Regions from separate parts of the Pseudarthrobacter humi genome, predicted to be linked through region 2. Evidence: predicted binding sites of a transcription regulator. Region 2 holds the regulator's gene; each other region holds the start of a gene.

Region 1 (10,281 bases), on a different contig from region 2:
CAACCTGGCCGACGTCGTCGAGGCCCACCGCTTCGTGGACACCGGACGCAAGCGAGGCAACGTGGTCCTCCGCTTCCCCTAAGCAGCGTGCCCCCTGATCACTTCTCCTCTGGGGACCCTTCTGGGGGTCTTTCGCCCTCGTTGTCCCCCGGCCCCTCCCCTTCGGACGCAGGCACCGCATGGTAGTGCGCAGCGTCTTTGTGGCGGGCTTCCTGGAGGTGGTGCTCCAATTTCTCCTCCGCCTCCCGGCGGCGTTGACCTACGGTCCGCATTTGTTGCGTCGTCGGAGCGGCGTGGGCGTGCTGGTGTGGGCCGTGATCCTGCAGGCCGTCAGAGATCTTCTCGCTCATACTGAAATAATCCCACCGTGCGTCAGTGTCGGGAAGGCGCCGCGTCATGTGGAAACGAACGACGGCGGGAGGTCCCGCCGTCGCCCGACTGTCGCCGGTGCGCAGCCGATTTCCGGGCTCCGGGACAGCGATCACCGCGGCGGAAACCCGGCGGCAGGCTGAAGCCAGCACTGCGCGGCGTGCAGGGAGCAGGCGAACGCTGCTCTCGGGCACCCGTCAGGCGGTGGAATGGAGGAACCGTTCCACCCCATCCTCTCCCAGAGACAGCCCAATGTGGACAAAATCTGCATCACCGCGACCTTCACGCCACACTGGGAGCCTGGGCCCGTTCCTGCTCGCTTCCGGCATTGCTTCCGGGTTTGGTTCCGTAGGCCAGTGTGGTGGTTCCCAGTCCTGGTGTTCGCTCTTGTAGTGCCGGCCAGTGGGCGATATCCAGCCGGGTGGTTCGTTCTTGCTCGCCGCTGTGGGTCTCCAAGTGCTGGTGTGCCTCAGGCGGTGATGTTTGGGGCAGGGCTGTCCCAAATTCGATATGCCGGTGGTTCCGCCCTTGTGCCAGGCGAGGATGTGGTCGGCTTCGTTGTCCAGGGAATGGTTGGAACAGCCCGGGAAGGGGCATTTGCCGTCGCGCATCCGGAGCCAGTTCCGCATGGCCGTGGTGAGACGGTAGCTGGCGCGGCCGATCTCCAGGGGCGCCCCGTCCCGCGGGTCAACCAGGACCCGGTAGAACGAATCGGCCCCGTTCGCCACGAGGTCCCTGGCCATCGACGCCGGGATCGGACCGAAGCCGTCAAGCATCGCCGGTTCCTCGGTAGCGCCGAACAGGGAAAACACCGGGACCGTCACCAAAACGTGGGCCCGGGGCGGCGGAACCTGCCCGGGATCATGTTCTGCCGGGATACCGCTGCTCAGGAGGGCTGTGGCGAGTACGTCAGCGCGGAGCTGTGTGAGGGTCAGGGGCTCGTCCGGGCCCTGCAGACCGCGGGCGACCGCGGTGGTCCGGTTCCAGATTGCTGCCGCCTGGTCCGCGGGGAGGTAGGCCGAGAGCCAGGCCATCCCGTCCTGGTCCGGGGAGTACTCGACCCGGCGGTCCAGGACACCCTTTGCGTGCCGCTTCTCGATGCTCTCCGTGTGGTGGCGTTCGCGCCACGTTCGTGCCTGGTGACGGAACCGGGACGCCGGCATTTCCCCTGCGGGACAGCCGCGGGCCGGGTTCGGGGCATCCGGGTCCAGAAAGTGGGCCTCCAGAGCCGCGGCCCCGGCCGAGTCAAGGGTTGCGGCTTCTTCCACCATGGCCCGCGCGTGCTGCCACGAGATGGTGCCCGCTTGCAGGGCGGACAGCGTCAGCGGCAAAGCAATCGTGAGCATTTGCGACTGGTTCAGCAACGCCCCTGCAGCCCGTTCACCGATCGCCAGGACGCAGGCGACCTCCGCAGTCACCGCCATTTCCTGTGCCTGGAGCGGTGCGTCCGGTGAAGCGACGGCTTGGGCGATGTCCGCATATTTCACTGCGGCGCGGGCCTTAAGTCCCGCCACCCGCGCCTCCACTCCCGCGGCGCCGGAGAGGATGTCCAGGCACGTATCCTCCAGGCCACGCAAAGGATCAGCCTCCGATGACACTTCAGAACTGGATCCTTCAGCCCCGTTTAGTACGGAATTCAGCACGGCAATGGCGGCAATGATGTCCTCATATGCCTTCGCCACCGCTGCGCTTCCCATAACTCCATCATCTAGTGGGGGTCTGACATTCAAGCGAGAACGGATTTCGGCCGGACGCCGCCACCACGAGTGGATTCCGCCAGCACCTCGATTCGGGGAAGCTCTCGGAAGTCATCGACTGGCCATCGCCCGGCCGCCTTGCCCAGGTGGAGGACATCACGCAAGTGTTCGAGCGTGAAGGCATCGAAACTGTAGAGGAACTCCGCGGCACGCTCGAGGACCACACCCGGGGTGCCGCTCTCCGGGCAGCCCTTGCACAGCTACGGCACGTCAGTCCCAAGGCAAATGTAGGCGGGTTCGGTGCCGAGCGCATGAAGCATCCTGCGGCTCATCACCCTGCCGCAGCAGGAGCATCAGCACGTGGCTTCAGAGCCCATTGTTCTTGAGCGCTTCGGCTATTTGGCTGATCGTCGGAACGCCCGCCAGCCCGCTGGGAGTCGCGTATATCCGGCAGGCCAGGTCGTCTGCACGTGCACCGGCCGGAAAAATATCAGACCCATTGAGAGTGATCGTGGGGGAACCCGCAAATCCCGTCCCGGCGGTATCGGCCGCGGACTCCAGGAGTCGCATTGTCACCGGAATGTCGCTGTGCCCCAAGGCGGCCAGGGCTGATTCCAGTCGCTCCTGCACCATAGCAAGGTTGGGGCACTCGTCGATGTAGAGCAGTTCGATCCTCATGGAATCATTCTCCGCCCCCAACGTCAGCCTCCGGGACTCACCGGCGGTGACTGATGTGGAGAAGCGGACGACGCCGGGACCTCCCGCCGTCGTCCGCTTGTCGCCGGTGCCCGCTGGTTGAGCCTGTCAAAACGCCGGTGGTTGAGCGTTGTCCCGATGGGCGGGGGACAGTACCGGCTGCCGGTCTAGCCTCCTGGGAGGCGCCTTTTCATGACGATTCGTGGCCAGGCATCCAAACCATGAGCACGTTCTGATTGCACGATCCGATATAGACCGCCCGGCCACTCTCGTTCGGGCACCGGCCGGAATCCCAGGCGGGCGTAGTACGGAGCATTCCAAGGGACTTCTTCGAAAGCGGTCAGAGTCATTCCATCAAGGCCGAAGATCGCCGCCCAGCGGGCCGCTTCGTCGATGAGCTGTCCGCCAAGACCCTGGCGCGCATGAAGCGGGTGGACAGTCACCTGCTCGATATGAGCAAACCGGTCGACCAGGTCAACCAATATGTAAGCCACCGCCACGTCACCGGAATCGGTGGCAACCCATGCCCTGCCATCGCGCTGATAGTTGGCCAGGGCTTCCAGACTGGGCGGCGCGTCATCGGCGACGGCTCCCATCCCAAGGGTTCGGAACGCTTCTCCGGCTGCGACTTCGATGGCGCGCATCTCCGGGAGGTCTTCTGCTCTTGCTTCCCTGATCACCTGGTCAGTGGCTTCTTATAGAAGGTGGCAGCGTCCTCATACGCGAGGGCACGATAGAAATCGCCGGCCTGCCGACTTGCCAACGAAACATAGGCAGCGCCCTTGGATTCCGCCCAAGTCTCGGCTCCATTCATCAGCGCCTGTCCCACACCATGCCGGCGTGCTCGCTCGGCGACCATGACCTCCTCGACCCCGGCGACAGGGCCGTTCGCAAGAAACGTGGCGCGGCAATGGGCCAAGAGATAACCGACGACAGATCCGGAACCCTGTTCGGCCACGAGAACGAGCGTGTGGGACGCCTCCACCAGCGCGCGGAACGTTAGCTCAAAAGCTTCCCGCTCAGGCCGGACGGTTGGCGCGAAATCCTGAACCAGACGCCAAACGTCGTCCGCGTCGCTGACGGCGGCGAGTCTGATGGTCATGCTGGGGTTGAGCATTTGGCCACACTACCTGCAAGGCTGTTCAGCATGACGATCACCTTTGAATGGCGCGGAGCGGCTACAAACGAAGAAATCAACCAGCTGCACGCGGAAGGCTTCGAGCATGCCTACGTTGACGACGATTGGACTGGCCGACTCTCGCGCTTCAGCTTGGGGTGGGTCACAGCGCGCAACGAACAGGGTCTCGTAGGCTTCGTCAACGTGATCTGGGACGGCCAAGCGCACGCGTTCATCGAAGACACGTTGGTTGCACATCGTGCCCGCCGGCAGGGAATCGGGAAAAGACTGCTCGCCGTTGCCACCGGGAAGTCAAAGGAAGCAGGCTGCGAGTGGCTTCATGTTGACTTCGACGATCATCTGAAGAGTTTCTACTTCGATGCATGCGGTTTCCGCCCCACCACTGCTGGACTAATCCAGCTGCGCTAACTGCTGATCTACGGCCCCGACCAGCCACCGTGGCGCTCCACATGGAAGTATTCAGGTATGACTACCGATAATGATGCAGCCAACACCCCGGCGCCAACGGACTCACCCGGCACAGACGCCCCGGCCGATATCAGCCGCGGCTGGGACCACATCGGGGCCATCATTGTGGATGCCACGCTCCAGCGCCGGCAGAACTACAACGAAACCGTCAAGCCGCGCGTCGAAGCCCTCGTCGCGGAATGGCCGGACGCCGCCACCACGAGTGGATTCCGCCAGCACCTCGATTCGGGGAAGCTCTCGGAAGTCATCGACTGGCCATCGCCCGGCCGCCTTGCCCAGGTGGAGGACATCACGCAAGTGTTCGAGCGTGAAGGCATCGAAACGGTCGTGGATCTGCGCGATGCGCTCGGTGACCCTGCGAAGGGCTCTCTTCGGGAAGCGCTAGCGGAGGTGCGGCATGTCAGTCCCAAAACGCTGGATTACATTGGCACGCTGAGCGGAATCTCAACCGGTTCAGCCGACGTACCCCAACCCGAGTAGAAGCCGCCTGCCCACCCCGGCGAACTGACGCCTGCAAACGCGAGGAACACCTTGGTTGGCAAGCGGTTGACTTGATTCCATCGAGTTCCGACATTCCTGCGCTACGGTAAGCATCACCATCAGTTTTTCAAGGGGGAAAAATGGAGTTTGCAGAAAAGCTCTCGGCTTTGGCAGCAAAGGTGCGCCAGCAGCGAGAGGTAATCCAGACCGAAGAGGCAACAAAGAATGCGTTTGTGATGCCCTTCATTTCAACAATCCTTGGCTACGACGTCTTTAATCCAATGGAGGTCGTGCCGGAATTCATCGCGGATGTCGGCCTGAAAAAGGGCGAGAAGATCGACTACGCGATTGTTAAGGACGGCGAAGTCCAGATCCTCATCGAGTGCAAGAAGTCCTCGGAGCCGGTGAAAATCGAGCACGCGTCGCAGCTATTCCGCTATTTCGCCGTGACGAACGCGCGCATAGCGATCCTCACCAATGGCGAGTTGTACCAGTTCTTCACGGACCTCGATGCTCCGAACCGGATGGACGCGAAGCCGTTCCTGGTCCTGGACCTCACGGACATCGATGAGTCCTTGATCCCTGAGCTGCAGAAGCTGTCCAAGGACGTTTTTGACCTCGATTCGATCATCAGCGCCGCCGGTGAACTGAAGTACATCGGCGAGTTGAAGCGGACCCTGGCAGCGCAGTTCAAGGAACCGGAGGATGAATGGATCAAGTTCCTCACTGGCCGCGTCTATCCCGGCGCGTACACACAGAAAGTGCGTGAGCAGTTCACGGCGCTGGTGACAAAAGCGTCCAAGCAATTCCTTAACGACCAGGTCAACGAGCGTCTGAAAAAAGCCCTCGGTGCCCCTGGCTTCCCTCAGACTGAGGTCGCGGCCGCAAGTGTCACCAGCGCGCCGGTGGCCGAAGCCGACCTGGCCGACGCCGAAGCCCTCGAGACCACCCTTGAGGAGATCGAGGGCTACCAGATCGTCCGCGCCATCGTCTGCAGCGAGGTCAAGCCGGCCCGCGTTGTCCAGCGCGATGCCAAGTCCTACTTCGCGGTGCTGCTGGACGACAACAACCGCAAACCGATCGCGCGCCTGCACTTCAACCGGACGCAGAAGTATATCGGGATCTTCGATGACAACAGGGAAGAAACCCGTGTCCCGATTTCCTCCCTCGAGGAGATCTACGAGCACACCGAGGCCCTGCGCGCGAGCGTGAAAAGCTACTTGAGTGCCTCGCCCGCAATCAACTAAGGGAAAACGCGCAGCTTCGGACGACGGCGGGACGTCCTTGAGTTCCAGCGGTCGTTGTGAAAGGTCTCGCCGTTCTCGGTTCCCGTGTAACTCTTAAGCGTTCCGCTTCTGGGGGCCGCGAGGGTAGGTTCTCCGCCGGCATCCTTGACGGCGTTCCATGTGCTGGTCAGCTCCACTTGTTCCACGCCGTCAGTCAGCAGGAAAGCAACCTTCTTGCCTGCAATATTGTGCCCAGACATGTGTCCTCCTCTTGCTTGAGCGAGCGATCAGGCGGGGACACTGCCCTCGGCTGCCCGCCCACCGTCACCTGGCAGCAGGTACTGTACAAACCAATCCCTGGCCAGAATCGCCGCCTCCTCCAGTGTCCCAGGTTCATCGAACAGGTGGGAGGCTCCCTGGACAAGATCCAGCCGGTTGGGGCAGCGCATCAGGGCTTTCGCCCGGCGGTTGAGTTCGAGGACCCTGTGATCCGCACTGCCGACAATCAGGAGCGTCGGGGCGCGGACAAGGGCCAACCTCTCGCCGGCCAGGTCCGGACGGCCTCCCCTTGAGACGACTGCACCGATCCGTGCGCCCTGTTCGGCCGCAGCCCACAAGGCTGCCCCGGCTCCGGTACTCGCGCCGATGAATCCCACGCTGCATGACGCCGTGTCCGGCCTGCTGGCAAGCCAGTTCGTTGCCGAGGTCAGCCGGAGCGCAAGCAGTTCGATGTTGAACACGTTCGCGCGGTCGAGCTCTTCCCCGGGGCCGAGCAGGTCAAGCAGCAAGGTGCCCAGCCCTGCTCGCTGGAGCGTCGAGGCTACGAATCGGTTACGCGGACTGTGGCGGCCGCTGCCGCTGCCGTGGGCGAACACCACCACTCCGGCAGCCGGCACGGGAAGGTGCATGTGTCCTTGGAGCCGCACCCCATCCGCTAGGATCTGCACGTCTTCATCGAGGCCAGGGTTTCCCGCCGCCGAACGCGCACGTTCCAGACGCTCGGCAGCAGCGTCGAGCAGCCACACCACTTCGTCGTCGCTCGTCGGCGAGAAGCTGCGGTAGTAGTAGCCGACAGCTGTGAGTTGCCGGGGCGTGGCAAGGCACACCACCTCGTCCGGCTCCGTCAGGGTGGCGAGGGCGTCGGCAGGGGCAACAGGAACGGCCAGGATCACTCTCGCAGCCCCCAGCTTTCGCGCGATGCTGCATGCCACCCGGGCAGTTAACCCGGTAGCGATCCCATCATCGACGACGACGGCGACGCGGCCGTGCAGATCCATGCGGGTCCGGCCTGCCCGGAATCGTGCCACCCGGGCATCGAGCAGAGCCCGTTCCTGTCTTTCGACGGCCCGCAGTTCTTCCTGCTTGACCTTCATGAATGAGACGGCGTGCTTGTCGAGCGCGTAGGTGCCGTCTTCCCCGATGGCTCCCATCGCGAGTTCGGGCTGAACCGGTACTCCAAGCTTGCGCACGATGATCACATCCAGCGGCGCGTCAAGGGCCGCCGCAACCTCGAACGCTACCGGAACGCCGCCCCGAGGCAGTCCCAGGACAACTGCGTCCTGGGCACGCAGATACGCCAGACGCAGCCCCAGCTGCCGCCCTGCATCAGCCCTGTCCGCAAAAATGCCCATCGCCGCGACTATCCCATCAGGACAGCGGCCGCAGGCCCCGTCCAAACCAGCGAACAGCACGGAATGAACGACGACGGCCGCCTGGTCCAACTATCTCTCAAGAATCGGGACCATGCGAGAGTTTTTTTCGGTACAAAGAACGTCCGACGACGAGCGTCCTGCCATCGACCGCAGCACCCTTGGGATTGACCACCGAACTGGCACCAGACCACGAAGCGGTCCATCCTGATAGAAAAGGCCCTGCCAACGTGGAGGTGGAGCATGCGGATCGCAATGCTGGGGGACGTCATGCTCGGACGGCTGGTGAACGAGCAGCTGAAAGTGGCCGATCCCGCCTATCCCTGGGGCGATGCCCTCCCAGTCCTCCGGCAGGCGGACATCAGGTTCGCCAACCTCGAATGTGTCCTGGCGGACGGCGGAACACCTGTGGTGGGCAAGGCGTTCCACTTCCGCTCGGACGTCAAGAACGTAGAGAGCCTGAGGTCCGCGGCGATCGATGTGGTGTCGCTGGCCAACAACCATGTGCTGGATTACGGGATTGACGCGCTTCGGGAGATGTTGCCGGCCCTCGATCAGCAAGGGATCCTCAGGGCCGGGGCTGGGATGGACGCTGAAGCTGCCCGGCGGCCGGCGGTCCGGCGGGTGGGCCCAACTGCGGTCGGCTTCATTGCCTTTACCGACAACGAGCCGGGCTGGGAGGCGACCGCCCGGTCACCCGGGATCTACTACGTACCTGTGGATGCTGGTGACCATCGGGTGACGGATCTGCTGGAACTGGTCCGGCGGACGAAGGGGCGCGTCCAGCTGCTGATCGTTTCGGCACACTGGGGCCCCAACTGGGGGGCCGCTGTCCCGACCGCGCATCAGAGTCTGGCGCGGGCGCTGATAAATGCAGGGGCCGACGTCGTGTTCGGGCATTCGGCCCATATTTTCCGCGGCGTCGAAATCTACAGGGACCGGCCCATTATCTATAGCGCCGGCGACTTCGTGGATGACTACGCCGTGGATCCGACAGAACGCAACGATCAGTCATTCATCTTCCTCTTGGAAACCCGCAAGCTACGCCTGCATCCGACGACAATCACCGATTTCCAGACCCGGCTGGCACGTCGGAGCGCGCGGAAAATTGCCGAGCGGATGCAGCGGCTGAGCGAGCAGCTCGGCACGCGGAGCGTCTGGATCGAGGGCGAGAACGTGCTGGAAATCCCGATCGACTCGATCCGAGAAGGCTCAACGGGCGCGAGGACACGGAGGTAGATGCACTCTAAGAAGCCGCAGCACCGTCGAGCGGACGACGGCGGGACCTCCCGCCGTCGTCCGCTCGGTGGTTGAGCTTATCGAAACCTGCCGCTCGCCTACGCCGCGGCGGAGGCGGGAACCTTCAGCGGCTCCACCTTGCCCAGGACGAACAGGTAGTTCGCCGCTCCGGCCAGCGACACCAGTCCGATGACCGCGAGCGGCGCCACGTAGGATCCCGTCTGGTCCACCAGGACACCGATCAGGACCGGCGTGAAGATGCCTGCCAGGTTGGAGGCGAAGTTCTGGAGCCCGCCGATGGATCCGACGTGGCGGGAGCTCGGGGCAACGTCCGCGGGGAGCGACCAGATGCCGGTGGCGGCGACGGTGAGGCTGGAGTAGGCCACCGACAGGAGGGCAAGTGCCATCCATGCCTCGGGGACCACGGCGGCGAACATGATGATCGAACCGCCGATCAGACCGCCGGCGATGGCGGTCTTGCGGACCCGTGTGACCGAGACCCCGCGCTGGACGGCCCGGTCGGCAACGTAGCCGGCCAGCCAGCCGAATGCCACCGCGCAGATGCCCGGGATGGCACCGAAGAGGCCGAGCTTGAGCAGGTCGAAGCCGCGTTCCTTCACGAGGTAACTCGGGAAGAACGTGATGAAGAAATAGATGGCGCTGTTCAGGCAGAAGAAGCCGAACATCATGCTGAGGATGGTGCGGTATTTGAAGAGTGAGCGCCAGGGGAGCTTGGCGGCGTCGGCGTCGTCGTTCGCTTCGCTCCGGGCACCGCCTCCCCGGATGTAGGCCCGCTCCTCGTCATTGGCCGTCGGGTGATCCTCCGGGCTGCGGTAGACCTTCCACCACACAACAGCCCAGATCAGGCCGGCCACACCGATGATGATAAAGACCGCGTGCCAGGACGTGAAGGCGACGATCAACGTGACGATCGGCAGGGCGATGACCGCACCTACACGGGAGCCTGAATCCCAGATGCTGGTGGCAAAGGCCCGTTCGCGGACCGGGAACCAGGTGGCCACCACCTTGGCGGCGGTGCTGGGGGCCGGACTTTCGCCCACACCGAGCAGGAACCGTGCGGCGAACAGCGACCAGAAATTCTGCGCAAAGGCGGTGACCATGGTGAAGACGGACCACCAAACCGCTGCCAGCGTGAAGGACTTCCGCGGCCCAACCTTGTCCACGTACCACCCGGCGGCCAGCTGGCAGAAGTCGTACGCCCAGAAGAAGGCGGCGAAAATGAGGCCCTGCTGGGTGGCCGAGAGCTCAAAATCCTTACCCATGAACGGCAGGGCAACGCTGAGGCTGGAGCGGTCAAG
Region 2 (10,281 bases):
GATGGCCAGGCAGGTGGCCAAGGCCATCGAAACCGGCGACCACCTCCTGGTTCAGGCCGGAACGGGGACCGGAAAGTCCCTGGCCTACCTCATTCCGCTCATTGCGCACTCGCTCGTGAGCAACAAGCCCACCCTGGTGTCAACGGCCACGCTTGCGCTGCAGACCCAGATTGTGGGCCGCGACCTTCCCCGGTTGCTGAAGACCATCACCCCTGCCCTGGACCGCCCTGTCAAGGTGGCCCTGGTCAAGGGCCGCTCCAACTATGTCTGCCAGCACAAGCTCGAAGGCGGGTTCCCTTCCGAGGAACCCGCAGAGGGCCAGCTGTTCTCCCTCGGCGAAGACACCAGCGTCCCGCATTTCGCCGCTGCCCTGGGCGGGCCGTCGTCCCAGCTGGGCAAGGAAGTGGTGCGCCTGCGCGAGTGGGCGGAGAAGACCACCACGGGCGACCGTGACGAACTGCTTCCCGGCGTTACTGACCGGGCCTGGCGGCAGGTTTCGGTGACGTCCATGGAATGCCTGGGGGCCCAGAAATGCCCCATGGCAGCCGAATGCTTCAGCGAACTGGCGCGCCACGACGCCGCCGAGGCCGACGTTGTGGTCACCAACCATGCCATGCTCGCCGTCAGCGCCTTCGAAGGCCTGGCCGTGCTTCCTGAATACGACGTTGTGGTGGTGGACGAGGCCCACGAACTGCAGGACCGGGTCACCGGTGCGGTGTCGGGGCAACTCTCCGTGGCAATGGTCCACGCTGCGGCGTCGGGCGCGCGGAAACACACGGCCATCACTGTGGATGCCCTCAACGCAGCCGCCGCCAACCTGGAACTCGCCCTGGCCGGCGTGCCCAACGGGCTGCTCCCGAACGGCCTCAACGACGAACAGCTGGATTGTGTGGACCAGTTGCGTGAGGCCTGCCGCGCTGCACTGTCCGATTCCAAGGGGGACGGCAGCCAATCGGCGGACGGCGGGCGGCAGCTCGCGCGCTCACGCCTGATGCTGATCCTCGAACTGTGCGAGCGGCTGATCGTGGCCCGTGAAAACCGCGAAGTGGTGTGGTTTTCCCGCGCAAGTTCCTTCGATCCGCAACAGGGCTATGCGCAGCCCGACGAGTCTGCGCCGGTCCTGGTCAACATCGCGCCGCTTAGCGTTGCCGGCAAGCTCCGCGAGGGGCTGTTCGCCGGCCACACCGTTGTCCTGACGTCGGCAACCCTGGCCATCGGCTCAGCCTTTGAACCGACCGCCGGCGGCTTGGGACTGGTGGGGGAGGGTGCGCCCAACTGGAGCGGGATCGATGTCGGATCGCCCTTTGACTATCCCAAACAGGGGATCCTTTATGTCGCAGGCCACCTTCCCAAGCCGGGCCGCGGGGCCTCGCAGGAGGCCCTTGATGAACTTGAGGCGCTGATCCGCGCGTCCGGCGGCGGCGCCCTGTGTCTGTTTTCGTCCCGCCGAGCCGCAGAGGAAGCCGCAGAAGCGATGCGTCCCCGGCTTGGCCTCAGCATTCTCTGCCAGGGCGACTCCACCATGACGGCCCTCGTGAAGCAGTTCGCGGACGAGCCCGATACCTGCCTGTTCGGCACCATGTCCCTGTGGCAGGGCGTTGATGTTCCGGGTGGATCATGCCGGCTGGTGGTGATCGACCGCATCCCGTTCCCGCGGCCGGACGACCCGCTGATGACCGCACGGTCCCGCGCCGTTGCGCAGGCCGGCGGAAACGGCTTTATGGCGGTATCGGCGACCCACGCGGCCATCCGCTTGGCCCAGGGCGCGGGAAGGCTGATCCGTTCCACCGGAGACAAAGGTGTGGTGGCAGTGCTTGATTCCCGGCTTGCCACCGAGCGCTACGCCGGATTCCTCCGCGCCGCTTTGCCGCCGTTCTGGCCCACCACGGACCGCAAGACGGCATTCGCCGCCCTGGAAAGGCTGGCCGGGAAGGGCGCCTGACTGCGCAGGTCCTATAGCGACCGCAGGACCGAGACGACCTTGCCCATGATGGTGGCGTGATCGCCCAGGATGGGCTCGTACTGGGTGTTCTGCGGCAACAGCCACGTGTGGCCGTCGCGCTGGCGGAAGGTCTTGACGGTGGCTTCGTCGTCCAGCAGGGCCGCGACAATATCGCCGTTGGAGGCGTCTGCCTGCCGGCGGACCACTACCCAGTCGCCGTCGCAGATGGCAGCATCCACCATCGAATCGCCGGCCACGCGCAGCATAAACAGCTCACCCTGGCCCACCAGCTGCCGGGGCAGGGGCATGACGTCTTCCACCACCTGGTCAGCCAGGATGGGCCCGCCGGCCGCGATCCGGCCCACCAACGGCACCATCGCGGTGTCCATGGCAGAGGGAAGTTCGGTGACCGTCCCGCCGATGCCGTGCAGGACTGAGGGCTTGGTTGTCCCGTTCGACTTAGCGGACCCGCCGTCAAGCGTCAACGGCATCAGGACTTCCATGGCCCGCGGACGCTTGGGGTCCCGGCGCAAGTACCCCAGCTTCTCCAGTTGCGAGAGCTGGTGGGTCACGCTCGACAAACTCGCCAAGCCCACGGTGTCACCGATTTCACGCATCGACGGCGGATAGCCGTTGTCATTCACCGAGCGCTGGATGGTTTCAAGGATCTTCTTTTGGCGGGCGGTGAGCCCCTTGGGGGTTCGTGGGGGCTGGCGGCGCTGCGGTGTCGCCTTGCCCTCGGCGGCTGGTGCTGCCATGTTCGCCAATGCCTTTCGGTTGCCCGGCTCCGCTCCGGCCTCTGGTGCCTGGAACGCCCCGGGGCTGGTGTCGGAGTTGATTGTCAGACCCTGCTGATCAACTACAGAGGTGGTTGTTCTTTGATCCAAACGTAGGCCAGCCACAGGGCTTTTTCAAACATTTGTTCTAGCGAGTCTCGACAATATTCGTTGATAAGTGCTAAAAATGAAGAAGCAAAGTTCGAACATGTGTTCTACTCGTTGCTTGCGGATTCGAATATTCGAATTTATGGACGGCTCAGGCCGGTGCCGGCAAGTGGACGCGGAGGGCGCGCCGGGCAGCACAGTATGGTCCAGGAGGGCTCATTTCATGTCAGCTATATCCGCTTCGCAGGACTCGCGTCCGCAGTTCATTTCCGTGCAGGACCTCACCTCGCGGCAGTGGTCCGCACCCGTTTCGACGTCGGATTCGGCCCCAAGGCAGCGCAGGGAAGCGTTACCGCCGCTACGCCTGACCCGCAGGGGCCGGGTAGTCCTCATCGGCATCCCGCTGGTGATTCTTGCCGCAATCCTGCTTTCCCTTGCAGGTTTCCTCAACGCCCCGGCAAAGGCCGCCGATTCTGCCGCGGACCTGTCACTAACGCCAACAGTTTCGGTCACGGTGCAGGCCGGCCAGTCACTCTGGGCCATTGCCGGCACGGTGGCGCCCGAGCGTGATCCCCGTGATGTCATTGCGGATATTGCCCAGTTGAACAACCTTTCCGCCGGCGGCGTTGTCCCCGGACAGCAACTCTTCGTCCCCACCAGGTAATGAGCCTGCGGGCTCGGGTGTGTGCCGCCGCAGGCCGTCACATTTTCCGGCCGTCTGCTTCGGACCTAAACTGTTCAGGTGAATGACCAGCTAGAGCGTCTGAACAGACTTCCCCTCCGGACCAACCTCCGCGGACTGACCCCGTACGGTGCCCCGCAGCTGGATGTACCTATCCTGCTGAACGTCAACGAAAACACCCATGGCGTCCCGGCGGACGTACGGGCCGCGATCAGCGTGGCCGTGACGGAAGCCGCGGCGGGCCTCAACCGCTACCCGGACCGTGAGTTCACCGAACTCCGGGAAGCGCTGGCCGAGTATCTCGGGCACGGTCTGGATGCCACCAACATCTGGGCGGCCAACGGGTCCAACGAGGTCCTCCAGCAGATTCTCCAGGCATTCGGCGGGCCCGGGCGCACGGCCCTGGGATTCCCGCCCACGTACTCCATGTATCCGCTCCTGGCCAGCGGCACGGACACCGGGTACATCGTCGGGCAACGGGCAGACGATTACGGGCTCAGTGCCGAATCGGCCGCGTTGCAGGTCAAAGAACTTCAGCCCAACATCGTTTTCCTCTGCTCGCCGAACAATCCCACCGGCACGGGGCTGGGCCTGGACGTTGTGGAGGCCGTGTACGAGGCTGGCAAGGCCAGCCAGACCATCGTCATCGTTGACGAGGCGTACCACGAGTTCGCCCATGACGGAACGCCCAGCGCCCTTACGTTGCTGCCCGGCCGGGAGCGCCTCATTGTGTCCCGCACTATGAGCAAGGCGTTCGCCCTTGCGGGCGCCCGCCTGGGCTATATGGCCGCCGCTCCTGAAGTCACGGACGCATTGCGCCTGGTGCGGCTGCCGTACCACCTTTCGGCCATCACCCAGGCAACAGCCCTCGCCGCCCTGCAGCACCGCACTGCGCTGATGGCCGACGTCGAGGACATCAAGGAGCAGCGCGACCGCATCGTCTCGGAACTCACGCGCCTGGGCCTCAAGCCTGCCGCCTCCGATTCGAACTATGTCTTCTTCGGCGGCCTCGACAGCCCGCATGACGTCTGGCAGCGGCTGCTGGACGACGGCGTGCTGATCCGCGATGTCGGCATCCCCGGCCACCTGCGAGTCACGGCGGGAACTGAGACGGAGACCACAGCCTTCCTGACGTCGCTGGAACGCATCCTGGCCAGCCAGGCCAGGCTGCCCGCCTAAACTTGAGGTATCGGCGCCGCCGCGCCGGCACATCTCCTTCGCTTTCGCACCACTGACTTCACCCAAAGGACAAATGACCATGAGCTTCACCGGATCGAACGCTGCCGGGCCCCGGACCGCACGCATGGAGCGTGCCACCAGTGAATCGTCAGTGCTCGTGGAGATTAACCTCGACGGCACCGGCGTTTCGGACATCGACACGTCTGTCCCGTTCTACGACCACATGCTGACGGCGCTCTGCAAGCACTCGCTCATTGACATGACGGTCAAAGCCACCGGTGACACCCACATTGACGTCCACCACACGGTGGAGGACGTCGCCATCACGTTCGGTGAAGTCCTGCGCACTGCCTTGGGAAACAAGGCCGGGATCCGCAGGTTCGGCGAGGCCACCGTGCCCCTCGACGAAGCCCTGGCGCATGCCGTCGTCGACGTCTCCGGCCGCCCCTACCTGGTGCACGGCGGAGAGCCTGCCGGGCAGGAGTACCACTTGATCGGCGGCCACTTCACGGGGTCATTGACCCGCCACGTCTTTGAAGCCATCACGCTTCATGCCGGCATCTGCCTTCACATGAACGTCATCGCGGGCCGCGACCCGCACCACATTGTGGAAGCGCAGTTCAAGGCCTTCGCCCGCGCCCTGCGTGCTGCGGTAGAGCCCGATCCCCGCGTGGAGGGAATCCCCTCCACCAAGGGTGCCCTGTGAGCGGCCAAATCCTCCGGGACGGTGCCGTCATCGATCCGGCCGCCGGTAAGAAGCCCGTATCACCCGAAGGCAAGCCCACAGTCACTGTCCTGGACTATGGTTCGGGAAACGTCCGGTCTGCCGTGCGCGCCCTGGAGCGGGCAGGAGCCGAGGTCATCCTCAGCTCCAAGCCGGAGGACGTGCTTAATGCCGACGGCCTGGTAGTACCCGGCGTCGGCGCGTTCGAGACTGTCATGCGCGAGCTCAAGGCCGTGGACGGCATCCGGCTGATCGGCCGGCGCGTGGCCGGGGGCAGGCCGGTCCTGGCAATCTGCGTGGGCCTGCAGGTCCTGTTCGAGGCCGGAGTGGAGCACGGGACAGAAGCTGAAGGCATGGGGGAGTGGCCGGGCAAGGTGGAACTCCTTCCCGCCGAAGTGGTGCCACACATGGGCTGGAACACGGTTGACGTTCCGGAAGGATCCAAACTCTTCGCCGGCGTCGCGGACCAGCGCTTCTACTTCGTCCACTCCTATGGTGTCCAGGACTGGAGCTTCGACGTGATCCAGCCGCGGATGACCGCGCCGCTGGTGACCTGGTCAGAGCATGGCGCGCGCTTTATCGCCGCAGTGGAGAACGGACCGCTCTGCGCTACCCAGTTCCACCCGGAAAAATCCGGCGACGCCGGTGCACGGCTGCTGCGCAACTGGGTGGACGGCCTTCGCAAGCCAGCTGCCACGGACGCCGCCTAGATGTGGTCGATTGTCCTGATGGGCCTGGCCGGCCTGTTGGTGGGCGGCGCACTGTCCTTCCGGCAGCAGCACAAACCGCTCTGGACCCAGGTGGGCTTCTGCGTCCTGGCCGGCATGGCGCTGCTGGCCGCGTACCTGCTGACGCTTCCTGGAACCTAGCCCAGGCAACCCCTAGTTCCGCCTCCACCAGCAACCCACCACCCAAAAGGATTTGAGATGACCACCGCAACCGATCTGCCGGTTCTTGAACTGCTGCCCGCCGTCGACGTCGTAAACGGACAGGCCGTGCGGCTGGTCCAGGGGGAGGCCGGCAGCGAGACGAGCTACGGCACGCCGCTGGAGGCAGCCCTCAACTGGCAGGAGCAGGGCGCCGAATGGGTACACCTGGTGGACCTCGACGCCGCGTTCGGCCGTGGCTCAAACGCCGAGCTGCTCCGTGAAGTGGTGGGCCGGCTCGATATCAAGGTGGAGCTGTCCGGCGGACTCAGGGACGACGAATCCCTCGAAGCGGCGCTGGCCCTCGGCGTCGCCCGCGTCAACCTCGGCACAGCCGCCCTGGAAAACCCCGAGTGGACCCGCAGTGCCATCGACCGCTTTGGCGACAGGATCGCCGTCGGCCTCGACGTCCGCGGAACCACGCTGGCAGGCCGCGGCTGGACCAAAGAAGGCGGCGACCTCTGGGAGGTCCTGGGCCGGCTCGAAGAAGCCGGGTGCTCCCGGTACGTTGTCACTGACGTCACGAAAGACGGAACACTGCAAGGCCCCAACGTTGAACTCCTGCGCCGGATGGTGGAGAAGACCGGCAAACCGGTGGTCGCCTCCGGCGGCATCTCCAGCCTGGACGACCTGAAAGTCCTGCGCTCCCTGGTGCCGCTGGGCGTGGAAGGCGCGATCGTGGGCAAGGCGCTTTACGCCGGTGCCTTCACGCTCCCCGAAGCCCTCGACGTCGCCGGACGCCGCTAGGCAGTTTCCGTGGACAGCACGCACAACGCCGACCCGGCAGCGGAATCGCCGCCGGCCCGTCATCTGCCCGGACACATTGCGGCGGCTCTGGCGGGCGCGGGCGGCCGTACTGACTCGGCCGGCCAGCCGTGGGAAGGCCGGAGCCTCGCCGGGGACGACGCCAGGATCCACAACTTCGAGGACGACGACGGAACGGCCGACGCCGGCTACCTCGCCGCCGTCGCGGCCCTGGTTGACGGCAACGGCGACGAAACGGCTGTGGTGGCCTCGCTGGCCACTGCCCGGGTCTTTATCCCGATCATCGCCCAGCTCGGCGAGGAAGCGGCCGGCGTCGACGGCCTGACGTCGGACAAGCAGGCGGACATGGCGCTGGTCACCCTGAAGGCCGCCGACGGCCGGACGGCCATGCCGGCCTTTAGCTCTGCGGATGCCTTGGCTGCCTGGCATCCCGAAGCCCGGCCTGTGGCGGTATACGCTGCCCGGGCCGCCCTCTCGGCCGTGGCCGAGGGCGCCGAGTTACTGGTGCTCGATCCGGGCTCGGAGGTCACGTTCGTGGTCCGGCGGCCCGCCGTCTGGGCGCTGGCCCAACAACGGGAGTGGATCCCTTCGTACACAGACGCGGCGTTGGCAGCCGAGATGGCTGAGGTGACGGCCGCCTTCCCTGTGGTCCGCAAGATTGCCCTCCTTCCGGGTTCCGGCGTCGCCGTCCTCACCGGGGCCGGTGCCACGCTCTCCGGGGGCGGTGCCGGGCCGGAACTTCAGGTGCTGCTCCACCTTGAGGATGGGTTGGACGCTCCGGCAGTCCAGGAGCTGGTGTCCGGCCTCCAGCAGGCGTGGTCCCGGAATGTATTGTTTGGAGAGCGTGTTGACTCGATCGAAATCAAGTTGCGGCGCGCAGCACAATAGCTGACGGTTGGCGCGGAGATCCCGGGCTGCCGCGGGCTGACCCAAAGGATTTTCCGTGAACTTCGCTCTTTACCGGGAGCTGCTGGCCCACCGGCCCATCCGGCGGCTGCTGCTGGTCGGCATGATCGCCCGCATCCCCCACTCCGCGGCAGGCCTGCTGCTGACCCTGCATATCGTGCTGACCCTGGACCAGGGGTACGCAGCAGCCGGCGCCGCAGCGGCTGTTATGACCATCGGCATTGCCGTTGGCGCACCATGGCGCGGCAGGCGCGTGGACACTGTTGGCCTGCGCCGGGCGCTGATTCCGTCAGTGGTGTCAGAGGCCGTCATCTGGTCCATGGTGCCGCACGTGTCCTACCAGTGGCTGCTTCCGCTGGTGTTCGTCGGCGGCCTGCTGACGTTGCCGATCTTCAGTGTGATCCGCCAGTCCCTGGGCGTCCTCGCGGACGGCGACCAGCGGCGGACCGCTTTTGCGCTGGACTCGATCGCCACGGAGATGGTGTTTATGATCGGGCCTGCCGCCGGCGCCGTTGTGGCCACCAGCGGCTTCACCGTTCTGGGACTCACCGTGGTGGGCGTTTCGACGTCACTGGCCGGATTGTTCCTTATGTGGTTCAACCCGCCCACCCGATCGGCCTCGCAGACTGAGGAGTGCCAGGCCGACCAGCGCCACGCCGCGGAAGTGGCTGTGGTTTCCGCCGCACCGGCACACCTCCAGGAAGCAGCGGCAGACCTCGCCCCGGCCGGGGCGGAACGCACCCGCAGCGGGCCGACGGGGCTGCGCGGCAAGGTGGCCCACAACTTCGCCTGGCTCACGGCCACCGTAGTGGCCGTATTCGCAGTGGCGGCCGGAACCGGCATGGTGCTCAGCGGCACGGACGTGGGCATTGTTGCTGCCTTGGAAACAGGCGGGCACCAGGGCGAAATTGGCATCGTGTTCCTCTTTTGGTGCGCCGCATCGGTGGTCGGCGGACTGGTCTACGGGGCCATGCACCGTCCAGTTTCGCCGATCCTCCTGCTGCTGGGGATGGCGGCCCTGACTATCCCGATGGGCTTCGCCCAGGACACGTGGACGCTGGCCTTCGTCTCGATCCTTCCGGGCCTGTTGTGCGCCCCCGTCCTGTCGGCCGCCTCCGAACATGTGGCAGACCTGGTGGCGGAGGACCGCCGCGGCGAGGCAATGGGCTGGTACGGCTCTGCGCTGACTGCCGGGGTGGCGCTCGGGGCGCCCCTTGCCGGGATTTTCATCGACGGGATGGGACCATCCGGCGGATTTGTTTCCGTGGGTGTGGCCGGCGTTCTGCTCTGCCTGGTGGGACTGCTGCTCCAGGCCCGCCGCCGCCGCGCTGCCGTCTGACGTCGGCCTCCGGAGTTTTTGTCCAGATATTCCGCCTGACAGGTGCGGAAGTCCCGTTATCCGGACAAAAACAAAGTGAAACACGACGGCGGCGGAGGGTCCGTGTGGACCGTCCGCCGCCGTCGTCGTACTTTGTGAAGTTTGCTGTTCTGGGTCTAGTTGACGGCGCCGGTGTACTTCTCGCCCGGGCCCTTGCCCGGGGCATCCGGGATGATGGACTCCTCGCGGAACGCGAGCTGCAGGGAACGCAGGCCATCGCGCAACGGGCCGGCGTGCTGGGATCCGATTTCGGGGGCCGCTGAGGTCACGAGTCCGGCAAGGGCGGTGATGAGCTTGCGGGCCTCATCCAGATCCTTGAGTTCCTCTGCGTTGTCCTCGGCGGCGAGGCCCAGCTTGACCGCTGCCGCGCTCATCAGGTGCACGGCGGCGGTGGTGATGACCTCGATGGCCGGCACCTCCGAGATATCGCGGATTTGCTGGGTCACGTCAGCCTTGGCGTCCGAGGCCTCGAAAACGTGTGAATTACTGTCTGGGGTGCTCATACTGGTAAGCTTGTCACAGACCGACTGGATGTCGTTATTTTGCTGTGGAAGGTCCCACCAACGCTTAGCTGCGTTAGGCGGGATTTGTTCTGTAGAATGGCATGCAGTTTGCAAGCGGAGTACTCTCCCACCCGCGTCAGCCGTTTTCCCACCGGAAGCAATTCCGCCAGGAACCAAGGTTGCCGGGTACCGGTCGGACAGTTCCGTCAGGCGTTGAGCCTGGGGAAGTGCGCACAGCCTTTACGGAGGATCGTGCATCCGACCTTCGAGGCCTTCGATTGCTCCGGCAATTGGGGGCCTTCTCTATTTGCCGGTGGAATGCCACATCAATCACAGGAGCTTTAACATTAGCGAGCCAAGAATCAATGAGCGTATCCGCGTCCCCGAGGTGC
Region 3 (10,281 bases), on a different contig from region 2:
GGTTGGGAGCAGCATCCCGGTCAGCCGCTGCGGCGGGGCCGTTCCGTTCGTCGTCGTGATGACGTGGCGGCGGGTGCGGGTCCGAAGCCTGCTTCAAGGGCACTCGGGGCGCAGTCTTTACGGGTGCATCTTCGGCCACGGGGAAACCTCACAAACACAGAAAGGTTGGTCCGCTGCTTGAACCGATAGAGGCATCGTAACCCCATGGGAGCGTTCTGTCGCCGGCAAATGCTCATGGCCCGGCAGCCGCTTCCGTGTCAGGATCAGGTATGCCGCACCGCCTGATGCTGCTTGATACTGCGTCACTGTACTTTCGCGCCTTTTATGGCTTGCCGGACACGATCCGCCGTGCTGACGGAACGCCGGTGAACGCGGTTCGCGGCCTCCTGGACATGATCGCCCGCCTCACCACGGATTACGGGGCAACGCATTTGATTGCCTGCTGGGACGATGACTGGCGTCCGCAGTGGCGCGTGGACCTCATCCCGACCTACAAGTCGCACCGGGTCGCCGAGCTTGTGTCGGATGCCCCCGACGTCGAGGTCGTCCCGGACGCGCTCGAGGCGCAGCTTCCGATGATCCGCCGCGTGCTCGAACTCGCCGGCATCGCCATCGTGGGGGCCGCAGAACACGAGGCCGATGACGTCGTGGGGACCTATGCCAGCCACGCGGACCTCCCCGTGGATGTGGTCACCGGCGACCGTGATCTTTTCCAGACCGTCAACGATGACCGTCAGGTCCGGGTGATCTACACCGCGCGGGGCATGAGGAACCTCGAAGTCGTGACAGACGCCGTCGTCGTCGGGAAGTACCGCGTGCTGCCCGAACAGTATGCCGATTACGCGACCCTTCGCGGCGACGCCTCCGACGGGCTGCCAGGCGTGGCCGGCATCGGCGAGAAGACCGCTGCTTCGCTCCTTGGCGAGTACGGCACACTGGAGAACCTGCTCGCTGCAGCCGCTGACGGTGGCGGCGGAGTATCCGCCTCGGTTCGGTCAAAGCTGGCCGCGGCCGCCGGCTACCTCACGGTTGCGCCGGCGGTTGTGAAAATCGTGCGCGACCTCCCGCTTCCCACCCTTGAGGAAGCCGGGGCACAGCTGCACACCGTCGACGGCGAATCGCGCGCCGAACTGGAGCGTCTCGCCATCGAATGGAACCTTGGCGGCTCGATCAAACGGCTGCTCGACGCGCTTGACCGGCAGTAGCGGTGATTGCTGCATAGGCCCAGCTAGACCGTTTGGGGGATGCTCCACTCCGGCCAGGGCTCGTCGACCGGTGCCTGTTGCCAGCTCCACTCCGGCACGGAACAGACCGGGCGTAGCTCCTTAGGCGGTGCGCCGGGCAGCGAGTCTCCAGACAGGATCTCTTCAGGCATGGCCAGGCCAGGTTCAGGGTGTCTCAGTCGGCCCATCATCTGGGATGGCCAATCGGGTGGCTCCCAGTCCTGTTGTTCGCTGGCGTACTGACGGCCTGACGGCGAAGTCCAGCCGGGTGGCTTGTCGGCGCTCGCCCCGGCTGGCGTCCAACCTGTGGTGTGTTTCAGCCTGTGGTGTTTGCGGCATGGCTGGCCGAGGCTGCTGATCCCGGTGGTTCCGCCGTCGGCCCAGGAGAGAAGGTGGTCGGCTTCGTTGTCCAGGGACTGGTTGCTGCAGCCGGGGAACGGGCATCTGCCGTCCCGCAGGCGGAGCCATTGCCGCATGCTGACGGGGATGCGGTAGCTGGTGCGCCCGATCTCCAGCGGCGCCCCGTCGCGGGGGTCGGTAAGGACCCGGTGGAATGATGTGGAACTTTCGGCCATGAGCCGGCCGGCCATCGACGTCGGGATGGGCCCATATCCGTCGAGCATGGCCGGTTCGTCGGTGAGGCCCATCAGCGCGAATACCGGCACGGTCACAAGCACCTGCGCCGAGGGTGACGGCATGTGCTCCGCGGCGCCGCCAAGGAGTCATCTGGCGGCCACATCGGCGCGGATCTGGCTCAGGTTCCGGTCCTCTTGGGGTCCTTGGAGGGCACGGGCTGCTGTGGTGGCGCGGTCCCAGATCCCGGCGGCCTGGTCTGCGGGGAGGTACGCGCTCAGCCAGGCCATGCCGTCCCGGTCCGGGGCGAACTCCAGCCGGCGGTCCAGGGCGCTTTTGGTGTGGCGTTTTTCGATGCTGTCCGGGTGGTGCCGTTCGCGCCAGGTCCGGGCTTTGCGCCGGAACTCGGACGGTACGAGTTCCCCGGCGGGACAGCCGCTTGCCGGTTTGGCTGCGTCGGGGTCCAGGAAGTGGGCTTCCAAGGCGGCGGCGCCAGCCAGGTTCAGGCTAGCGGTTTCGTCGACCATGGCCCGGGCATGCTGCCACGAAATTTTCCCGTCCTGCAGGGCGGCCAGCGTCAGCGGCAGGGTGGTCAGTTCGTGGGCCTCGGACAGGAGCGCACCGGAGGTCCGTTCGCTGACCGCCAGGACGCACGCGACCTCAGCAACTACCGCCATCTCCTGAGCGATGCGGCCCTGCGGCAACGCGTTCGGGAAGGTCATCGCCCGCGTAGTATCAGCGAACCCGGCGGCGGCGTGGACTACCAGGGCAGCCGTGGCAGCCTGCAGCCGGGCAGCCTCCGCCAGCGTGTCCAGCCAGCCGTCAGACTGCTGCCGCAGCGGATCCGGTTCCCCTTGACGCGTTGGAACTGCGCCGGGGATCACCAGGGCAAGCGCAGCGACGGAAGCCCTAATGGCCTCCAACGCCTCCACCGCGGTTGTCCTTGTCATGCTCACATCATCTTGCGAGGCACCGACATTTAAGGTCCCCTCCAGGCAGTGACGCGAAATACTTTGGGAAAGTTTTTCGCGTGGCGACCTCAAGTGTCTGTTCGCGCAGCGTGCGGGCCTGGAACGGTGCCGCGCTCTGACGCGTTGGCTGCTCAGTCAGCCGTCAGGAACCGGCCGTTCCTGATCCGCGACGGGCCAAAGACGACGGTCAGCGGGGCAATCGTCCGCGGCCGGCGATCCCGTGACAGGGGACGGCCGACGGCGACATGGGGCACCCAGTGCGGGTACCGGTAGCCCAGTGCCGGGGAGCTGAGGATAAAGTCGTCCACATTGTCCACGAGGAGCCGGTCCAGCAGATCATGCAGGCCCTGCACCAGAAACACCTGGTAGTCGTGCACGCGATCGGGCACATCCACTTCGAGCCCGGAGATGCCGCCGCCACCCAGCACGATCAGTTGTTCCGAAGTTCCCGCAAACCCGTCCAGAACGGGCAGGCCCTGCAACCAGCCTGTCGCGCGCCGGGCGGCTTCACCGGCCGAGGTGATCCCCTTGGTCCAGTCCGCGACGTCCTGCGCAAAATCAGCCAGGATTCCGATATGCAGCAGCGTCAGGTGCAGCCCCTGCGGCCTGCGCAGGGCATTGACATAGCTGGCCAGTGCCTCGTAGTCGGACGGACCCGCACCAACCGTGAGGACGGGAACCTCCACCGTGATGCGCGGAACCTGCTGCATGGGACCCCCTCACACTGGCACGGACTCGTGGGCTCTGGCTGCCATTATCCTCCGCTGCGGCCACCTCGTCCCGGCGCGTGCTCTTGCCCTTGCGCCCGCCAGGGTGTCGAATCAGAGGACACGATTCGGCCCGGTGCATGGCAAAGACGCCAGGAGGTTCCCATGTCAGTGAAAGCCGCAAAGGACGCAGCACGGACACCGGGGCGGGGAGGGCCGGAGGTGCGCCGGGGTGATGCTCCGCACGGCATCGCGGCAACAGATCCGGAACAGGTGCGCAACGTGGCGCTCGTGGGGCATTCCGGTGCCGGGAAGACCCTGCTGATCGAGGCGATGCTGGCCGCCCACGGCATGATCACACGCAAAGGCTCCATCGCGGAGGGCACCACCGTCAGCGATTCGGACCCTTCGGCAGTGCGGCAGCAACGGTCGGTCACGCTGTCCCTGGTTCCGCTGCTCGTCGACGGGATCAAGGTGAACCTGCTGGATACTCCGGGATATCCGGACTTTATCGGCGAACTTCGGGCGGGGCTCCGGGCTGCGGACGCCGCCCTCTTTGTTGTCTCCGCCGTTGACGGCATCGACGCCACCACTACGGCGCTCTGGGGCGAATGCCAAGGCCTCGGGATGCCGCGGGCTGTGGTCATCACCCGCCTGGACCACCCCCGGGCAGATTACGACGGCGTTCTGGCCGCCTGCCAGCAGGCGTTCGGCGACGCGGTGCTGCCGTTGTACGTCCCGGTCCGGTCCGGCGGCGAAACCAGCGGGCTGCTGGGACTGCTGACGGGCACAGTCTCTGACTACTCCGCCGGGGAGGCGGCCGCAGGTTCCCGGGACGCTGACGCCGGTGAGCGCGCGGCGTCGGAAGCCGCCCGGGGCCGGCTCATCGAAGGGATCATCGCCGAGAGCGAGGACGAGACCCTGATGGACCGCTATCTGGGTGGTGAGGACATCGATACCGATGTCCTCATCGCGGACCTGGAAACCGCCGTCGCCCGCGGTTCCTTTTTCCCGGTGGTACCGGCCTCGGCTGTCACCGGCCTCGGCACGGCGGAACTGCTGGAAGTCCTGACCCGGGGCTTCCCGTCGCCGGTGGAGGGCGGCCTCCCTGAGGTGACTGACCTGACGGGCGCTGCAGCGGCGGCCCTGGCCTGTGACCCGGACGGGCCGCTGGCTGCTGAGGTGGTCCGCACAACCATTGATCCGTTCCTGGGGAGGGTCTGCCTGACGCGTGTATTTTCGGGTACTTTGCGTGCTGATACTCCCGTGCACGTCGGAGGGCACGGGCTCGCGGACCGCGGCCATCAGGACCATGACACCGACGAGCGCGTCACCCACCTGTATTCTCCGCTGGGCCCCAACCTGCGTCCTGTCGCGCACTGTGTGGCCGGTGATATCTGTGCGGTGGCGAAACTGGGAAGCGCCGAAACGGGGGACACCATCTCGGCGAAGGACCAGCCGCTCCTGCTGGCTACCTGGGAGATGCCTGAGCCACTGATGCCGGTGGCCGTCGAGGCGGACTCGCGCAGTGACGAGGACGCGCTGGCCCGGAGCCTGGCGAAGGTGGCCGCCGGCGATCCCACGCTGCGTGTTGAGCGGAACGCGGAAACACACCAGCTGATCCTCTGGTGCATGGGGGAGGCCCATGCCGAGGTGGTGCTGGACAGGCTGCGCGACCAGGGCGTGAAGCTGCACACCATTGACGTCGTGACGCCACTGCGGGAAACGTTCGCGGCCCCGGCAACGGGCCACGGCCGGCACGTCAAACAGTCCGGCGGCCACGGGCAGTATGCCGTCTGCGACATCGACGTGGAGCCGCTGGACCGTGGCGGCGGGTTCGAATTCGTCGACAAAACGGTGGGCGGGGTGATCCCCGGAACGTTCATCTCCTCCGTGGAGAAAGGGGTGCGTGCGCAGATGCAGAAAGGGCTGGCTGCCGGGTTCCCCGTGGTGGACCTCCGCGTCACGCTGGTGGGCGGCAAGGCCCACAGCGTTGACTCCTCCGACGCCGCCTTCCAGGCGGCGGGGGCCCTGGCGCTCCGGGAGGCTGCCGCGGCCGGTCGTATCCAGCTGCTCGAGCCTGTTTCCGCGGTCAGCATCACCGTGTCCGAGGCGCACGTTGGGGCCGTGATGAGTGACCTCTCAGCACGCCGCGGACGGCTCACCGGCACGGCCACCTCCGGTAGTGAGCTGACCGAAATCAGCGCGGAAGTCCCGGACCAGGAACTGCTGAAGTACGCTGTGGAGCTGCGGGCGCTGACAGCAGGGACCGGCCGGTTCCGGCGCCGGTACCTCCGGCATGACCCGGTGCCCAGCGGCTCATGAACGCCTCGTGATGACCGGATCGTCGTGAACGCCACCGCATGAACGGATCGTCATGAACGCCACCGCGCGGAAAATCCAGCGCATCTACCTCACCCTGACCCTGGGCAACACTCTTGCGGCCTCCTTCATCTGGGGCATCAATACGCTCTTTCTGTTGGATGCCGGGCTGAGCAACCTGGAAGCATTCGCGGCCAACGCGTTTTTCACGGCCGGCATGGTCCTGTTCGAAGTGCCTACCGGGGTCATCGCGGACGGTTGGGGACGCCGGGTCTCATTCCTGCTCGGCACGGTGACCCTGGCTGCTTCCACCTACCTGTACTACCTGCTCTGGCAGTTGTCCGCTCCCTTTTGGGCCTGGGCAGTGGTGTCGGTCCTGCTGGGCCTGGGCTTTACGTTCTTCTCCGGGGCCGTGGAGGCTTGGCTGGTGGATGCGTTGCGTTTCTCCGGCTACGACGGTGAGTTGGAGGCAGTGTTCGGGCGGGCTTTGATGGTCTCCGGCATCGCGATGCTCGCCGGTTCGACGGGCGGCGGCGTGATTGCCCAGGCCACCGACCTCGGCGTGCCGTTCCTGTTGCGCGTTGGAGTGCTCCTGGCGATGTTCGGGGTGGCCTTTTGGCTGATGCGCGATGTGGGCTTCACTCCGGAACGTTCTCCCCATCCGCTCAAGGCGAGCCGGGACGTGCTGTCCGCCTCCATCGACAACGGACTGAAAAACCCGCCCGTACGGTACATCATGCTCGCCGCGCCTTTCAGCGCCGGCGTCGGAATCTATGTTTTCTATGCTCTGCAGCCCTACCTGCTGGAGCTCTTCGGTGACCCGCGCGCCTACTCTGTCGCTGGACTCGCGGCGGGCATTGTGGCCGGGGCCCAGGTGGTGGGCGGCTGGCTGGCGCCCATGGTCCGGCGCGTGGTCCGCAAACGCACCACGGTGCTGGTAGTGAGCAGCAGCATGGGCGCCTTGATCCTGGTGGCCCTGGGCATTACGCGTGTGTTTTGGGTGGCGCTGCTGCTGCTGGTGCTGTGGGCCCTGATCTCGGCGGCGGGCACTCCGGTGCGGCAGGCCTATCTGAACGACATGATTGCTTCAAAGCAGCGCGCAACGGTGCTCAGCTTCGATTCACTCATGGGATCCAGCGGTGGAATTGTGGTGCAGCCGCTGATGGGCCGGGCAGCGGACGTATACGGCTATCCGTTGTCGCTGGCCATCAGCGGTGTGATCGAGCTGTTCGCCGTGCCGTTCCTGTTGGCGAGCCGGCGGCGGCGCTCGCCGGCCGACACTGCCACCACCGAAGCCGGCACACCGGCCTGAAGCCATGGCCTCGGCACAAAAAGTTGAGCCTTGAGAGTCCCAACACGGCGGAGTATCGTGGCGCAAACCCACCCTGCGCAACACCCCGACTTGGGAGAGATCATGCCTAGTGTGCGACGTCAATTGGCTGCTGTAACGGCTGTTCTGGCTTTGAGCGTGACGGGTGGGGCGGTGACCAGTCCTGCGTTTGCTGATCCCCGGGAAATCAAGAAGGAGGCGTTGGCTACCGGGTACGGCGGGGCGGTGAGCACCGTTGACCCGGAGGCGTCCGCTGCGGCTATCGAAGTCCTGCGCGACGGCGGCAATGCGGCGGATGCCGCCGTCGCCGCGGCCGCGACCCTGGGTGTGACCGAGCCCTACAGCGCCGGCGTCGGCGGAGGCGGATACTTCGTGTTCTACGACGCGAAGTCCGGCAAAGTGGGCACCATCGATGGCCGGGAAACGGCTCCGGCAACGATGCCGACCACTGCGTTCGTGAATCCGGCCACCGGCGTCGTATACACGTTCGCAGAGCTCGTCTCGAGCGGCGTCTCCGTGGGTGTCCCCGGAACGCCGGCGACGTGGGAACGGGCGCTGGAACGTTGGGGCACACTGGACCTTGGCGAGGCCCTCGAACCTGCCATCAGGGTGGCCAACCGCGGCTTCGTGGTGGACGAAACCTTCCGCCAGCAGACGCTCGACAACAAAGTACGGTTCTCGGCCTTCCCCGCCACGGCGAGTCTCTTCCTGCCCGGCGGTGACGCTCCCGCCGTCGGCAGTATTTTCCAGAGCAAAGACCTCGCGGAGACGTACCGGCTCCTCGCGACGGAGGGAACGGATGCGTTCTACGGCGGACAGCTCGCGACGGAGATCGCGGCAACGGTCCAGGCTCCGCCGAAAGACCCCACCTGGGTGCCTCCTGTGACTGTCCCGCCCACCAGCATTCCAGCCCTTCCGGGCTACCTGACGACGGCGGATCTCGCCGCATACCGGACGCTGGACCAGGAGCCCACACATGTGGAGTACCGCGGCTACGACGTCTACGGCATGGCGCCCTCCAGCAGTGGCGGGACCACCGTGGGCGAAGCGCTGAACATCCTGGAACCGTTCAACCTCGGTGAGATGACCAAGCCGGACGCCCTGCACCACTACCTCGAAGCCAGCGCGCTCGCCTTCGCAGACCGCGGTAAGTACCTCGGGGACCCGGCATTTGTCGACGTCCCCACCGATGCGCTGACCAACCCGCTGTTTGGCAAGGAACGGGCGTGCGCCATCGATCCGAAGCATGCGGCGACACCGAAGCCCGTCGCCGCCGGTGATGTTTCCGGGTTCGACGGCGTCTGCACGGTTTCGCCTGCGGCTGCGGCGGCCGAGACAGATACCGAAAACATCTCCACCACCAACCTCACGGTCGCTGACAAGTGGGGGAACGTCGTGGAGTACACCCTCACCATCGAGCAGACCGGCGGTTCCGGCATCGTGGTGCCCGGCCGCGGGTTCCTGCTCAACAACGAGCTCACCGACTTCTCCTATACGTCGACCAATCCGGAGGACCCGAACCGGATTGAGCCGGGCAAGCGCCCACGGTCCTCGATGTCGCCCACCATCATCCTTGAGGACGAGAAGCCGTTCCTGGCGCTCGGTTCCCCGGGCGGATCGACCATCATCACCACGGTGCTGCAGACCATCCTCAACAGGGTGGACCTGGGTATGGGCGTTTTGGACTCGCTCGCGGCCCCGCGTGCATCCCAGCGCAACACGCCCAATGTCACGGCCGAGCCGGACTTCATCAAGGCCTATGGAGACGCCCTGGCACCATACGGTCACAAGTTGGTGCCCGCAGGAGACGCTTTCACGTCGGCTGCGGAGATCGGCGCCGCGACAGCCATCGAGTTTGGGCCTGGCAAGAGCATGACCGCGGTTGCCGAGCCCCTGCGGCGCGGCGGCGGTTCGGCGATGGTGGTCAACCCGGCGCGGTGAGCATACGTGGTCCGCTGGCTCTGGAGCCGATTGGCGCGGTGGCCCGGGTTACTGCCCCATCCCGGGCCGGACGGGGACAAACTCGATAGTGGTCTGCACCTTTTTCTGCGGACCACGGGAAAAGCCCTTGGCATCAAGCTGGTTTTGGGCGCGGTACACGGCCAGGGCGTCGTCGTAGATCTCATTGAGCCGGCGGCCGGAGAACTCCTCCTGGGAGCCGTCGCTGAACGTGACAGTCACCGTGGCAGTGGCGGGAAAGTGCCTCTTCATACGGATGAAGCCTTCGGAGTCCTGCTGGAGGTTGATCAAGGGAAGTCCTGCTTTCGTGGTCGATGACCTCCAGTCTGACCTATTCCACCGCACGTGCGCCTACGGCGGTGGGGGATTGCGGCGACAATGGACGAGTGACATCGCCAACCGACTCCGCCGCCGTCCCTGCTGGCACCCCTGGTGCCGGCACCTTTGATCTGGCGGCCATCGGCACCGATCTGGCCTTCGCTGCATCGCTCGCCGAGTTGTCCTCTGTGCTGCGCGCCGGCGGTACGGCGGGTACGGCAGTGGTGCAGGCGCCGCCCGGCACCGGAAAAACAACGCTTGTCCCGCCGCTGCTCGCCAACCTTGCCGCGCCTGCAGGAATGGCCAATCGGGTGGTGGTCACCCAGCCGCGGCGGGTCGCGGCGCGTGCCGCCGCCCGGCGCCTTGCCGCCCTCGACGGCAGCCGGATCGGAGACCGCGTGGGGTACACCGTCCGCGGTGAACACCAGGCCGGGCCAGCCACCCTGGTGGAGTTTGTCACGCCGGGCATCCTGCTGCGGCGCCTGCTCGATGATCCCGGCCTGGAAAGCACGGGCGCGGTCATCCTGGACGAGGTCCATGAACGAGGCCTCGAAACCGACCTGCTGCTGGGGATGCTCGCCGAAGTTCGGCAGCTCCGCGGCGACCTCACCATGGTGGCCATGTCCGCCACCCTGGACGCGCCCCGCTTCGCCGCCCTGATCGGGGGCGCAGCCGCGAATGCAGGGACAGGACAGGCAGGGACCGCGGATGACGGCGGCGGGCCGGCTCCCGTTGTCGACTGCCCCTCAGCGCTGTACCCCCTGGCAGTGGAGTGGGTACCCGGCGCCGTGGCGCGGCTGGATGACCGTGGGGTCACACGCGGATTCCTCGACCATGTGGCGGATACAGCCGCGCAGGCCCATACTGCCGCCGTGGCG

The links. The regulator LexA, encoded in region 2, represses DNA repair genes until DNA is damaged. The targets are predictions, from matches to a motif close to TCGAACANNTGTTCGA.
Region 1: NFC73_RS17570 (HNH endonuclease signature motif containing protein) is a predicted target of LexA. The motif match lies at 2,223-2,238, and genes of this name have one in related genera.
Region 3: NFC73_RS20960 (13E12 repeat family protein) is a predicted target of LexA. The motif match lies at 2,836-2,851, and genes of this name have one in related genera.

What each region holds. Positions count from the first base shown of each region.
Region 1 is NZ_JANCLV010000015.1:54,854-65,134, reverse strand. Features, by position in the region: gene NFC73_RS17580 (NAD(P)-dependent alcohol dehydrogenase) at 1-82, shown strand, start outside; gene NFC73_RS17575 (hypothetical protein) at 180-512, shown strand; gene NFC73_RS17570 (HNH endonuclease signature motif containing protein) at 567-2,066, opposite strand; gene NFC73_RS17565 (thioredoxin family protein) at 2,433-2,744, opposite strand; gene NFC73_RS17560 (GNAT family N-acetyltransferase) at 2,930-3,406, opposite strand; gene NFC73_RS17555 (GNAT family N-acetyltransferase) at 3,439-3,879, opposite strand; gene NFC73_RS17550 (GNAT family N-acetyltransferase) at 3,910-4,308, shown strand; gene NFC73_RS17545 (hypothetical protein) at 4,366-4,848, shown strand; gene NFC73_RS17540 (type I restriction endonuclease) at 4,989-6,095, shown strand; partial or broken gene NFC73_RS17535 (peptidase C56) at 6,146-6,334, opposite strand; gene NFC73_RS17530 (phosphoribosyltransferase family protein) at 6,362-7,705, opposite strand; gene NFC73_RS17525 (CapA family protein) at 7,967-8,962, shown strand; gene NFC73_RS17520 (MFS transporter) at 9,061-10,281, opposite strand, start outside.
Region 2 is NZ_JANCLV010000002.1:38,645-48,925, reverse strand. Features, by position in the region: gene NFC73_RS03250 (ATP-dependent DNA helicase) at 1-1,942, shown strand, start outside; gene lexA (transcriptional repressor LexA) at 1,954-2,700, opposite strand; gene NFC73_RS03240 (LysM peptidoglycan-binding domain-containing protein) at 3,050-3,490, shown strand; gene NFC73_RS03235 (histidinol-phosphate transaminase) at 3,569-4,687, shown strand; gene hisB (imidazoleglycerol-phosphate dehydratase HisB) at 4,767-5,393, shown strand; gene hisH (imidazole glycerol phosphate synthase subunit HisH) at 5,390-6,121, shown strand; gene NFC73_RS03220 (CG2302 family histidine operon protein) at 6,122-6,280, shown strand; gene priA (bifunctional 1-(5-phosphoribosyl)-5-((5-phosphoribosylamino)methylideneamino)imidazole-4-carboxamide isomerase/phosphoribosylanthranilate isomerase PriA) at 6,338-7,084, shown strand; gene NFC73_RS03210 (SseB family protein) at 7,094-7,990, shown strand; gene NFC73_RS03205 (MFS transporter) at 8,046-9,347, shown strand; gene NFC73_RS03200 (DUF1844 domain-containing protein) at 9,503-9,889, opposite strand; partial or broken gene infC (translation initiation factor IF-3) at 10,203-10,281, shown strand, end outside.
Region 3 is NZ_JANCLV010000003.1:153,929-164,209, reverse strand. Features, by position in the region: gene NFC73_RS06050 (5'-3' exonuclease) at 270-1,205, shown strand; gene NFC73_RS20965 (HNH endonuclease signature motif containing protein) at 1,229-1,921, opposite strand; gene NFC73_RS20960 (13E12 repeat family protein) at 1,946-2,746, opposite strand; gene NFC73_RS06040 (hypothetical protein) at 2,899-3,477, opposite strand; gene NFC73_RS06035 (elongation factor G-like protein EF-G2) at 3,640-5,799, shown strand; gene NFC73_RS06030 (MFS transporter) at 5,852-7,108, shown strand; gene NFC73_RS06025 (gamma-glutamyltransferase family protein) at 7,211-9,067, shown strand; gene NFC73_RS06020 (hypothetical protein) at 9,116-9,376, opposite strand; gene NFC73_RS06015 (ATP-dependent RNA helicase) at 9,472-10,281, shown strand, end outside.